Regions from separate parts of the Streptosporangium sp. NPDC050148 genome, predicted to be linked through region 1. Evidence: predicted binding sites of a transcription regulator. Region 1 holds the regulator's gene; each other region holds the start of a gene.
The links. Region 1 encodes HrcA, which represses chaperone genes, less so after heat shock. Its sites were predicted from a motif close to TTGGCACTCTCNNNNNGAGAGTGCCAA; they were not measured.
Positions count from the first base shown of each region.

Region 2: a site for HrcA is predicted at 1,784-1,810, ahead of groES (co-chaperone GroES). Genes of this name have one in related genera too.
Region 3: a site for HrcA is predicted at 1,886-1,912, ahead of ACZ6RT_RS36245 (FmdB family zinc ribbon protein). Genes of this name have one in related genera too.

Region 1 covers NZ_JBVJIA010000013.1:101,171-105,175, forward strand. The annotation lists gene ACZ6RT_RS16965 (16S rRNA (uracil(1498)-N(3))-methyltransferase) at 1-206, opposite strand, end outside; gene dnaJ (molecular chaperone DnaJ) at 342-1,481, opposite strand; gene hrcA (heat-inducible transcriptional repressor HrcA) at 1,496-2,509, opposite strand; gene ACZ6RT_RS16980 (hypothetical protein) at 2,691-3,635, shown strand; gene ACZ6RT_RS16985 (DUF3097 domain-containing protein) at 3,693-4,005, shown strand, end outside.
Region 2 covers NZ_JBVJIA010000041.1:49,555-53,559, forward strand. The annotation lists gene groL (chaperonin GroEL) at 1-1,290, opposite strand, end outside; gene groES (co-chaperone GroES) at 1,383-1,694, opposite strand; gene ACZ6RT_RS32605 (class I SAM-dependent methyltransferase) at 1,938-3,104, shown strand; gene ACZ6RT_RS32610 (hypothetical protein) at 3,345-4,005, shown strand, end outside.
Region 3 covers NZ_JBVJIA010000057.1:5,748-9,752, reverse strand. The annotation lists gene ACZ6RT_RS36255 (5-formyltetrahydrofolate cyclo-ligase) at 1-44, shown strand, start outside; gene ACZ6RT_RS36250 (potassium/proton antiporter) at 246-1,751, shown strand; gene ACZ6RT_RS36245 (FmdB family zinc ribbon protein) at 1,942-2,289, shown strand; gene ACZ6RT_RS36240 (MFS transporter) at 2,405-4,005, opposite strand, start outside.

The sequences.
Region 1 (4,005 bases):
ACCTCGACCCGGAGCGAGTCCTTGCCGGCCTCGACCACCACGCATTCGGCGACGAGGCCCGCCCCGTCGGTCAGGTCGAGCCGCTCCCCGGCCCGCAGCCGCCGTACGGCCGCCGCGTGGCGCCCCTCGGGGCCGCCGAGCACGAACTCCGTCCCGGCCGCCCCGGCGAGGTCGGCGCGCTCGGCCAGGAAGACCGGAACGCTCACGACGCGCCGGGCCGGGCCCGCCCGGCCGGTCCGGCCGGCCGGACCGGCCACCGAGGGGACAGGGTCCGGGTCGGTGGGAGCGGTGGGAGCGGTGGGAGCGGTGGGAGCGGTGGGAGCGCTGTCCGGGTCATCTCGTCAGCGGCCGTTGAAGGCGTCCCGCAGGCGGGAGAAGAAGCTCTGCTGGCCGGGCGCGAACTTGCCCGGCGGGCGCTCCTCGCCGCGGAGCCTGGCGAGCTCCTTCAGGAGCTCCTCCTGGGCCGCGTCCAGGCGGGTGGGGGTCTCCACGTTGACGTGGATCAGCAGGTCGCCGCGGCCGGTCTCGTTCAGGCGCTGCACCCCGCGGCCGTAGAGCGGGATCGTCTGCCCCGACTGCGTGCCGGGTCGGATGTCCAGCTCCTCGGCGCCGTCCAGCGTCTCCATGGTCAGGATGGTGCCGAGCGCCGCCGCGGCCATCGGGATCTGCACGGTGCAGTGCAGGTCGTCGCCACGCCGCTCGAAGGTCTCGTGGGGGCGCTCGACGATCTCCAGGAACAGGTCGCCGGGGGGGCCGCCACCGGGACCGACCTCGCCCTCACCGGCGAGCTGGATGTGGGTGCCGTCCTCGACGCCGGCCGGGATGCGGACCTTGATGGTCCGCCGGGTGCGGACCCGGCCGTCGCCCGAGCACTCCTGGCAGGGGTTGCGGATGATCGAGCCGAAGCCGCCGCACTGGGGGCAGGGACGCGACGTCATGACCTGGCCGAGGAAGGACCGGGTGACCTGGGAGACCTCACCGCGTCCGTGACACATGTCACAGGTGTCGGGGTGGGTCCCGGCGGCGGCACCGGAGCCGGTGCAGACCTTGCAGACCACCGCGGTGTCGACGACCAGCTCGCGGGTCGTGCCGAAGCCCGACTCCTGCAGGTCCAGCTCGACCCGGATGGTGGCGTTACGTCCGCGGCGGGCGCGCGAACGGGGCCCCCGGCCGCCTCCGGCACCGGCGGCGCCGAAGAAGGCGTCCATGATGTCGCTGAACGGGAACCCCGCGCCGAAGCCTCCGGCCCCCGGGCCGCCCGAGGAGAACGGGTCGCCGCCCATGTCGTACATCTGGCGCTTACCGGAGTCGGAGAGGACCTCGTAGGCCTGCGTGATCTCCTTGAACCGCTCCTGGGTCTCAGGGTCGGGGTTGACGTCGGGATGCAGCTCTCGCGCCAGGCGGCGATACGCCTTCTTGATCTCTTCCGCACTGGCGTCACGGCGCACCCCGAGGGTGCCGTAGTAGTCGCTCTTAGCCACTTTTCGTTGACCTCTTAGGATGCAGCCAGAATCTGGCTGACGTAGCGTGCCACCGCGCGCACCGCGCCCATCGTGACCGGGTAGTCCATACGCGTCGGGCCCAGCACACCGAGCCGGGCCAGTTGCTTGTCCCCAGAACCGTATCCGGCGGCGACGATGGACGTGCCCTGGAGTCCGGTATAGGGGTTCTCCGAGCCGATCCGCACGGTCAGCGCCGACAGGTCGGAGGTCTCACCGAGCAGCCGCATGAGCACGACCTGCTCCTCCAGGGCCTCCAGCACGTCGCGGAGGCCGACCGTGAAGTCGGCTCCCGCCAGGTTGGCGGCCCCGGCAAAAACGATCTTCTCATCGTGCTTCTCCACCAGCGACTCCAGCAGCACCGACAGGATCGTGGCCGCGAGCGGCCGATCCTCGGGCGACAGCCGCTCGGGCAGGTCGGCGACCCTGTCGGGGACGCCGCTGAGCCCGCACCCGTCCAGGGAGGTGTTGAGCACCGCGCGCAGGTGGGCCACCCGCTGCTCGTCGGCGACCTCGGGCAGCTCGACCACCCGCTGCTCGACCCGGCCGGTGTTGGTGATCAGCACGAACATCAGCCGATGCTCGCTCAGCGGCACCAGCTCGACGTGGCGGACCGCCGAGTTGGTCAGCGTCGGGTACTGCACCACGGCGACCTGGCGGGTCAGCTGGGCCAGCAGCCGCACCGTCCGCATGACCACGTCGTCGATGTCCACGGCCCCGGCCAGGAAGCTCTCGATGGCCTTGCGCTCGGCACTGGAGAGCGGTTTCACCTGGGACAGCCGGTCGACGAAGAGCCGGTACCCCTTGTCGGTGGGCACCCGGCCGGCGCTGGTGTGGGGCTGGGCGATGTACCCCTGTTCCTCCAGCACGGCCATGTCGTTACGGATCGTCGCCGGTGAGACCCCCAGGTTGTGCCGGTCCGCCAGCGCCTTGGAACCCACCGGCTCGTTGGTGGACACGTAGTCCTCGACGATGGCGCGTAGCACCGCGAGCTTCCGGTCGTCGACCAACGTGGTCACCTCCCTGCCTGCGTCCGAGGGAAACACGAGGTCTGGCACTCTGTGTTCCCGAGTGCCAAGTGTACGGCCCCGGCGCGAAAGGCGCGATAAGCAAGAGCTGCGGATGGTCCCGCCAAGCCGTTGTTAAGTCAACTGCTATCGCGATCCAAGGCGAAGCCACCACAATCCGTATATGTCCAAAGATTTTGGTTCTTTCCCGGGGGGCGCGGCCGGTGACCCCGGTCACGGTGCCTCCCAGCAGCCATATGTCCCACCCGGCGGGCAACCGTACGGACAGCCCGGCTACGGGGGCGGGCCCGGCCGGCCGGGCCCGCAGCCGTACGGCCAGCCGGGCCAGCCGGGCCAGCCGGGACAGCAGCCCTACGGCCAGCCCGGGCAGCCGGGTCAGCCCGGGCAGCAGCCCTACTACCAGGGCGGGCAGGGCCACCCGTCGTACCCGGGCGGGCAGCAGCCCTACCAGGGGGACCCCTCCTACGGTCACGCGCCTCCCGGGTACGGCGCCCCGCAGGGACCGTCGTCCACCGGGAAGATCAAGCCCGGCATCGGGTGGATCGTCGGGGCCTGGCTGGTCGCCGCGCTCAGCGTCATCGTCGGCATCGCCGGGTTCGCCGGTGGTCTCTCCGACGCGGCCGAGTCCGCCCCCAAGACGTCGTTCGTCCCCGGCCAGGAGACGACGGTCAGGCTCGACCCCGCCGACAGGCCCGCCCTCTACGTCTCCACCGCGGGCCCCACCCGGTTCGAGTGCTCCCTCAGGGGCGGCACCGGCACCCCGCGGCTGCAGAAGCCGGCCGGGCGGACGACCGTCTCCGGGGCGAACGGCATCTCCTGGGAGCTGGGCCTGCGGATCGGCGTGGACCGGGCGGGCGACTACCGGATGACCTGCACCGCCGACCCGGACGAGGGCACCAGGTTCGGCGTGGGCCAGGAGTTCGCCACCGGAGCGCTGGTGGGCGGGGTGGTCGCCCTGTTCGCGGTGCCCGGCGTCGGCATCCTGCTGGCCATCCTCGTGACGATCGTCGTCCTGGTGAAGCGGGGCAACGCCCGCAAGCGCCAGGCGTCCGCCGCGGCGTCGGCGGCGGCGGGACAGTGGGCGGCATCGGGACCGTACGGCAGGTGACGGTGGCTTTTGCTAGCGTCCCACGTGATCCCGGCGAGAGAGGGTGGACGGTCGTTGATGTACGAGCGTGACGTTCTGGCGGAAGACTGGCGGCGCCCCCGCCGGGGGACGATCCCCCAGGTCCCCGCCGAGCTCGACCTGGTCGTCGAGGACGCCGACGGCGGCTTCTGCGGCGCCGTGGTGGCCTGCGACAAGGAGGCCGTCACCCTGGAGGACCGGTTCGGGCGCCGGCGGGTCTTCCCGCTGGAACCGGCCGCGTTCCTGCTGGAGGGCAAGGTGGTGACCCTGGTGCGGCCGGCCACCGCGCCGCGCGGCCCGCGGCGGAGCGCCTCGGGGTCCATCGCGGTGGAGGGGCTGCGGGCCCAGGTCG
Region 2 (4,005 bases), on a different contig from region 1:
GGTCAGGCCCAGGTCGTCGAGGGCCTTGGAGACGTGGATGAGCGCGGAGCCACCGCCGGAGACGATGCCCTCCTCGATCGCGGCGCGGGTGGCCGAGATCGCGTCCTCGAGGCGGTGCTTCTTCTCCTTGAGCTCCACCTCGGTGGCCGCGCCGACCTTGAGCACGCAGACACCGCCGGAGAGCTTGGCCAGACGCTCCTGGAGCTTCTCGCGGTCCCAGTCGGAGTCGGACTGCTCGATGGCGAGCTTGATCTCCTTGACGCGGTCGGCGATCGCCGTGGCCTCGCCGGCACCGTCGACGACGGTGGTGGAGTCCTTGGTGATCACGACGCGGCGGGCGGTGCCCAGCACCTCGACGCCGACGTGCTCCAGCTTGAGGCCGATCTCCTCGCTGACGACCTGGCCACCGGTGAGGATGGCGATGTCCTGCAGCATGGCCTTGCGGCGGTCACCGAAGCCGGGCGCCTTGACCGCGACCGAGGTGAAGGTGCCGCGGATCTTGTTCGTCACCAGGACGGCCAGGGCCTCGCCCTCGACGTCCTCGGCGATGACCAGCAGGGCCTTCTTGGTCTGCGCGATCTTCTCGAGCAGCGGCAGGAAGTCGGCGACCGAGGAGATCTTGCCCTGGGTGATCAGGATGTAGGGGTCCTCCAGGACCGCCTCCATGCGCTCCTGGTCGGTCACCATGTAGGGCGACAGGTAACCCTTGTCGAACTGCAGGCCCTCGGTGAACTCCAGCTCCAGGCCCATGGTGTTGGACTCTTCGACGGTGATCACACCGTCCTTGCCCACCTTGTCGAACGCCTCGGCGATCAGCTCGCCGATCTTGGCGTCCTGCGCGGAGATCGTCGCGACGTGCGCGATCTCCTTCTTGTCCTCGACCGGGCGGGCGGACTCGATGAGCCTGTCGCTGACGGTCTTGGCGGCGATGTCGATGCCGCGCTTGAGGGAGAGCGGCTGGGCGCCGGCGGCCACGTTGCGCAGGCCCTCGCGGACCATGGCCTGGGCCAGGACGGTCGCGGTGGTGGTGCCGTCACCGGCGACGTCGTTGGTCTTGGTCGCCACCTCCTTGGCCAGCTGCGCGCCGAGGTTCTCGTACGGCGCCTCCAGCTCGACCTCACGGGCGATGGTGACACCGTCGTTGGTGATGGTGGGCGCACCGAACTTCTTGTCGATGACGACGTTGCGACCACGCGGGCCCAGCGTCACCTTGACCGCGTCCGCGAGAGCGTTCACGCCGCGCTCGAGAGCTCGGCGCGCGTCCTCCTCGAACGACAGGATCTTCGGCATGACAATCCTCTCTATAAGTACGTCGGCGCATCAAAGCCCCGGGCGCTGTCGCGACCCGGGGCTCGATACGTCATCTTTTTGTGAAGCGAGATCTACTTCTCGATGATGGCGAGCACGTCGCGGGCGGAGAGCACCAGGTACTCCTCGCCGCTGTACTTCACCTCGGTGCCGCCGTACTTGCTGTAGAGGACCACGTCGCCCTCGTTGACGTCGAGCGGAACACGCTTCGTGCCGGCGTCGTCCCAGTTGCCGGGACCCACCGCGAGGACCTTGCCCTCCTGCGGCTTCTCCTTGGCGGTGTCCGGGATGACCAGACCGGAAGCGGTGGTCTGCTCGGCCTCAAGCGGCTGGACCACGATGCGGTCGCCGAGCGGCTTAACGGGAACCTTGGTGGCGGTCGTCACGTCGGACCTCCCCTTCAGATGTGAACGATCTAGAAGAGGCGACCAGCGGTCTGCCGTCGCGGGTGTCAGACCTGCCTCGTCGCATTGATTTGGCACTCTCACGGGGAGAGTGCCAATACGGAACAGTATGCAAGGAGGCCTTGACAGTCAACACGAAGCGCCCTTCTGCGCTAGGAGCGGACGGCGAACCGGGAGGAAAACCCCTCATCAGGCCCGTGACGGAAGGCGATAGCGTCGGCTGCTGTGAATCTCGACGCATTCCGGGAGCTGCTCACCCCGCGCGGCCAGGAGGCGCTCGCCGCCGCGGCCGGGACCGCCGGCGACGACCCGGTGACGGCGGTGACCCGCCTCCGGAGGCACTACGACGCGGACCTGACCTCGGCCGCGCTCACCCAGGCCGCGCTCAGGGTGCGCGCCAGGGACAAGTTCGGCCCCGACGCCGACCTGATGTACTTCACCCGCGCCGGGCTGGAGCAGGCCACCCGCCGCGAGGTCGCCGACCACCGGGCGCGCCGCCTGGCGGCGGGCTCGCGGGTCGCCGACGTCTGCTGCGGCATCGGCGGCGACCTGCTGGCCCTGGCCAGGGCCGGATGCACGGTCGAGGCCGTGGACGCCGACCCGCTCACCGCCGCGGTGGCGCGGGCCAACGCGGACGCGCTGGGACTGGGCGAGCGGGTCTCGGTCCGCGCCGCCGACGCCTCCGTCCTGGACCCGGCCGCCTTCGACGTGCTGTTCGCCGACCCCGCGCGCCGCACGGCCCGGGGCAGGACCTTCGACCCGATGGGGTACTCGCCGCCCTGGCCCGCGGTGCTGGAGATGGTGGCCCGCGCCGGCGCCGCCTGCCTGAAGGTCGCCCCCGGCATCCCGTACGAATTCATCCCCGACGGCGCCGAGGCCGAGTGGGTCTCCTGGCGCGGCGACGTCAAGGAGGCGGTGATCTGGTGCGGCGCGCCGGCCGGGACGACGCCGCGCCGGGCCACGCTCCTGCCGTCCGGCGTCACGATGACGCCCGACCCCGCGCTCGGCGCCCCGCCCACCGGCCCGGTGGGCCGCTACATCTACGAGCCGGACGGCGCGGCGATCCGGGCCCACCTGGTCGCGGAGATCGCCGCCTCGGTCGGCGGGCGCCTGCTCGACGCGCAGATCGCCTACATCACCGGCGACGACGCGGTGACGACGCCGTGGGCGTCCCGGTACGAGGTCCACGAGACGCTGCCGTTCTCGCTCAAGCGGTTGCGGGCGGCGCTGCGCGAGCGCGACGCAGGAAACGTGACGATCAAGAAACGCGGTTCCGCGGTGGACGTCGACCGGCTCAGGAAAGACCTCCGGCTCTCCGGCGGTGAATCCGTCACGGTCATTCTCACCCGGATCGGCGAGAGGCCGTTCGCCTTCGTCTGCAGCCCCGGCTGACCAGCCAAAATAGTTAATTCTTCCAGCCAACCGGCAATTCCCATCTTTTAGTCTCGCCGCTGGAAAACCTTGATCCACCGGCTAAGGTTTCGGGGCGGGAGTTCTCCCTCGTCCGCGGTTTCACCATGTTCAGCAGTATTCGTCAGCGTTCATCAGTATTTGTCAGCGTTCATCAGCGTTCATCAGCGACCGACCCCATCCCACCGCGCGGCCGACCGTCGGCGAGTGAAGGAGTTCTCGGTGGATCACTCCGACCACGCCCTGTTCCAGGCGGGCAGCCAGACCGCCATCTCCGACCGGATGCGCGAGCTCCTCGCCCGCGCGGCCCAGGACCACGTCTACGAGCAGCGGACCCAGGGCGCCGTGCTCGACGAGATCCGGCAGCGCCTGGAGGGCATGGAGTGGCTGCTCCGCGAGGTCAGGGAGCGCGAGATCGGCGGGCTGAACGGCACCCTCGAATCCGTGCACGGGCGCCTGGACGAGATCGCCGCCCGCCCGCCCACCTGGGCCGAGAGCCTGGCCCAGCACGTCGAGGCGGTCCGTGACCACGTCGACGCCGTCGGACGGCGCGTCGACGCGGTGCGCGACCGGATCTCGGACGTCGGCGAGCTGCCGAGCCTGTGGACCGACCTGGGCGCCATGGGCGAGGGCGTGGAGGAGGCCCTGGCCCGGCTGCGCGCGATCTCGGACGGCACCCAGGGCGTCGACGAGCAGGTGCGCGGGCTGGCCGAGCACCTCGCCCGGCTCCAGGCCGACATGGGCATCGCCGCGCACCGGTTCAGCCGGCTGGACCGGGCGCTGGCCGACCTGGCCCAGCGCACCGGGCGCGTCGAGGCGGGCATGCTCGAGGCGTCCACGAGCCTGCAGCAGGCCCTGGGCACCGCCACCGACCGGGTACTGG
Region 3 (4,005 bases), on a different contig from region 1:
CCGCGACACCGGACGGGATCGTCAGGATCGCCGCGGACGGGTGAGATCCGTCCCGGCACCGACGGACCGGCGGGGCGACCGGGGCGACCGGAGCGATCGGGAGAGAACGCGCAGGTGAGACACCGTCGTGGCCGTACGGGACGGGGCGCGGGGCGTCCGGATCGCGACGGGAAGGGCGTGTCCACGGTGCATGACGGCACCTCGGAATGCGACACAATGGTCCCCGGAGTCGGAGAGGGGGCCAGATGGGACTGGACGTCTGGCTGCTTCTCGGTGCCGGGATCGTCATCGCGGCCATCGTCGCCGTGCGCGTCGCCCACCGCAGCGGACTGCCCAGCCTCCTGATCTTCCTCGGCTTCGGCCTGCTCATCGGCGAGTCCGGGTTCGGGCTGCAGTTCGACGATCCGCAGCTCGCCCAGCAGATAGGCCTGATCGCGCTGGCGATCATCCTGGCCGAGGGTGGCCTGACCACGAGCTGGAACCACGTCAGGAGCGCCATCCCCACCGCGCTGGTGCTCGCCACCGTGGGCGTGGGGGTGAGCATCGTGGCCGTCGCGGCCCCGGTGCACCTGATCCTCGGCATGGACTGGCGGACCGCGCTGCTGCTGGGCGCGATCCTCGCCTCCACCGACGCCGCCGCGGTGTTCTCGGTCCTGCGGCGCCTGCCGCTGCCCTCGCGCCTGGCGGGCATCCTGGAGGCCGAGTCCGGGTTCAACGACGCCCCCGCGGTCATCGCGGTGATGCTGCTGAGCGCCGCCACCTCGCCCAGCCTCGGGGTCGCCCTGTTCGAGGTGGTCTTCGAGCTGGTGGTGGGCGCGGCCGTCGGCCTGGCGGTCGCCCCGCTCGGCACGTACGCGCTGCGCCGCATCGCGCTGCCGGTCTCGGGCCTGTACCCGATCGCGGTGCTCGCGCTCGCGTTCGTCGCCTACGCCGGGGCGATGCTGCTGCACGGCAGCGGTTTCCTCGCGGTGTACCTCGCCGCGCTGGTCATGGGCAACTCCCGGATGCCGCACCGCGCCGCCTCGCGGGGGTTCGCCGAGGGCGTGGCCTGGCTGGCCCAGATCGGCCTGTTCGTGATGCTGGGGATGCTCGCCAGCCCGTCGGAGATGCCGTCCGCGATCGTGCCCGGCCTGGTGGCCGGGTTCATCCTGGTCGCGGTGGCCCGGCCGGCGTCGATCATCGTCTCGGCGCTGCTGGTCCGGCTGCTGCGCGTGGACCGGCTGAACTGGCGCGAGCAGGCGTTCCTGTCCTGGGCCGGGCTGCGCGGCGCGGTCCCCATCGTGCTCGCGACCATCCCGTGGGCGGCCACCTCGATGGACGACGGCACGGCCAGGTTCGTGTTCAACGAGGTCTTCGTGATCGTCGTCGTGTACACCCTGCTGCAGGGGCCGACGCTGCCGTTCGTGGCGAAGCTGCTGGGCCTGACCACCCCGTCCGAGGCCCGCGACCTGGAGGTCGAGTCGGCCCCGCTGGAGGAGCTCAACGCCGACCTGCTCCAGGTACGGGTGCCGCCGACGTCCAAGTTGCACGGGGTGGAGATCTTCGAGCTGCGGCTGCCGTCGGACGCGCAGGTCACCCTGATCGTCAGGGACGGCCGGACGTTCGTCCCGGCCGACTCCACCAGGATCCGGGTGGACGACCAGCTCCTGGTGGTGACCACGGCCGCCTGCCGCACCACGGTCGAGCGCCGGATGCGGGCGATCAGTCGCAAGGGCAAGCTCGCGGGCTGGTACGGCGAGCAGGGCACCTGACCGAAACCCCGCCGTACGGGCGGATGCGGGACATGCCGGAGATCTTCCCCCGCGGCCGCCGGGGCACCTGACGGGAATCTCCCCATGGAATGCGAGAACTCCGACTCGCGTTTATGCTTGTCGGCTGCGTACCATTAGCAGTCGCGCCACCAGAGTGCCAATCGGCGCGGACCACTACGAGGAGGAGCGCGTGCCCACCTACCAGTACGCTTGCAACGCCTGTGACCACCAGTTCGAGATCGTCCAGAAGTTCTCCGACGACGCGCTCACCGAGTGCCCGAGCTGCGCGGGCAACCTGCGCAAGGTGTTCTCCGCGGTCGGCATCGTCTTCAAGGGCTCGGGCTTCTACCGGACCGACAGCAGGTCGTCCTCGTCCAGCACGGTGACCTCCGCGAACGGCTCGTCCGGCTCCTCGGACTCCTCCAAGTCGTCGGACTCGTCGGGTTCCTCGAGCTCCACCGACTCCAAGGGCTCCTCGGGTTCCTCGGACGCCAAGCCGTCGAAGGTCACGAGCACCCCGGCCGCCGCCGCCTCCTGAGCCACGCGCGTCCCGCCCGACCGGCCGTCACCGGATCCGGTAGGTACGTTCCGGCGGCCTGCCGTACGGCACGACGGCCTCACGGCACGGTGGACACGGTGACCGGTCTCTCGGTTCAACGGCCCGGCGGCCGGTCCGCGACCGAGCCGAGCAGCTCGCGGGGAAGCCTGTCCAGCAGCTCGCGCAGGCGCGGGTGCTCGGCCGGGTTCCAGTCGTCGACCAGCCGGGCGAGCCCGTCGCGGGCCTCCTGCACCAGGCGGCCCGCCGTCCGCTCGCCCTCGTCGGTGAGCTCCAGGACCTTCCCGTCACCGGACCTGCGGACCAGGCCGCGCGCGACGAGCGCGTCCGCGTACGGCCGGCCCTCCTCGACCGTGACCCCCGCCCGCGTGGCCAGGTCCGCCCCGGCCTGGGGTCCGCACGAGGCCAGCCGGGTGACCAGCCAGACCGACCCCGGGGGCAGGTCCATCCCGGCCGCCTCGCCCAGGCGGCGGTAGTAGTCGGCGCGCATGTCCGCGTCCGCCAGCCGCCACAGCCCCCGCTCGACCTCTCCCAGCGAGGACCGCTCGACCGGTACCGCCCCGTAGCAGTCGCCGGGATCGGTCACCTTCGTCGTCTCCCGCAGCGGCGTCTCGGGCAGCAGCCAGGCCACCGCGAACGCCACCAGCGCCGTGGGCACGCTGTACAGGAAGACCTGGGCGATCGCGCCGGAGTAGGCGTCCAGGAACGCCGCGGCGGTCTCGGGAGGCAGCCGCCGTACGGCCGTCGGATCGGCCTGGACGGTCTCCGCCAGCCCCGGCGGCAGGCCGGCCGTCCGCGAGAGGCGTTCCAGCGAGTTCCCGAGACCGGAGCTGAAGATCGCACCGGCCACCGCGACGCCGAACGAGCCGCCGATCGTCCGGAAGAAGGTCGCCCCCGAGGTGGCCACCCCCAGGTCCTCGAAGCCGACCGCGTTCTGCACGACGAGGACCAGCACCTGCATCACCAGCCCGAGGCCGACCCCCAGCACGAGCAGCGAAAGGCTCAGCTGCAGGGCGGAGATGTCCGGGTTCACGTACGAGAGCAGGTAGAGCCCGACGGCGGTGATCGCGCCCCCGGCGATCGGGAAGGCCCGGTATCGCCCGGTACGGCTGATGACCATCCCTCCGGTGATCGAGGTGACCAGCAGCCCGGCCATCATCGGCAACAGGTGCAGGCCCGAGGTGGTGGCCGACACCCCCTGCACGACCTGAAGGAAGAGCGGCATGTAGGTGAGCGGGCCGAACATCGCGAACCCCACCAGGAAGCCGATCAGCGACGCCACGTTGAAGGTCCGGATCCGGAACAGTCTCGGCGGCATCACCGGCTCCGGAGCCCGGTGCTCGGCCCGCCACCAGAGCGTCAGCAGCACCACGGCGGCCACGGCCGGGCCGAGGATCGCGGGATGGCCCCAGGGATAGGTGGTGCCGCCCCAGGTGGTCACCAGGATCAGGCAGGCCGCCGCACCGCCCAGCAGGACGATCCCCAGGTAGTCGATGGTGTGCCGGGTCCGCTCCCCGCTCGGCGGCAGCGCCCTGGCCACGACCGCCAGGGCCACGGCGCCCAGGGGGAGGTTGACGTAGAACACCCACCGCCAGGACAGGTGGTCGACGAACAGGCCGCCGAGCAGCGGGCCGGCCACGCTGGAGACGGCGAAGACCGCCCCGAAGAACCCCTGGTACCTCCCGCGCTCGCGGGCCG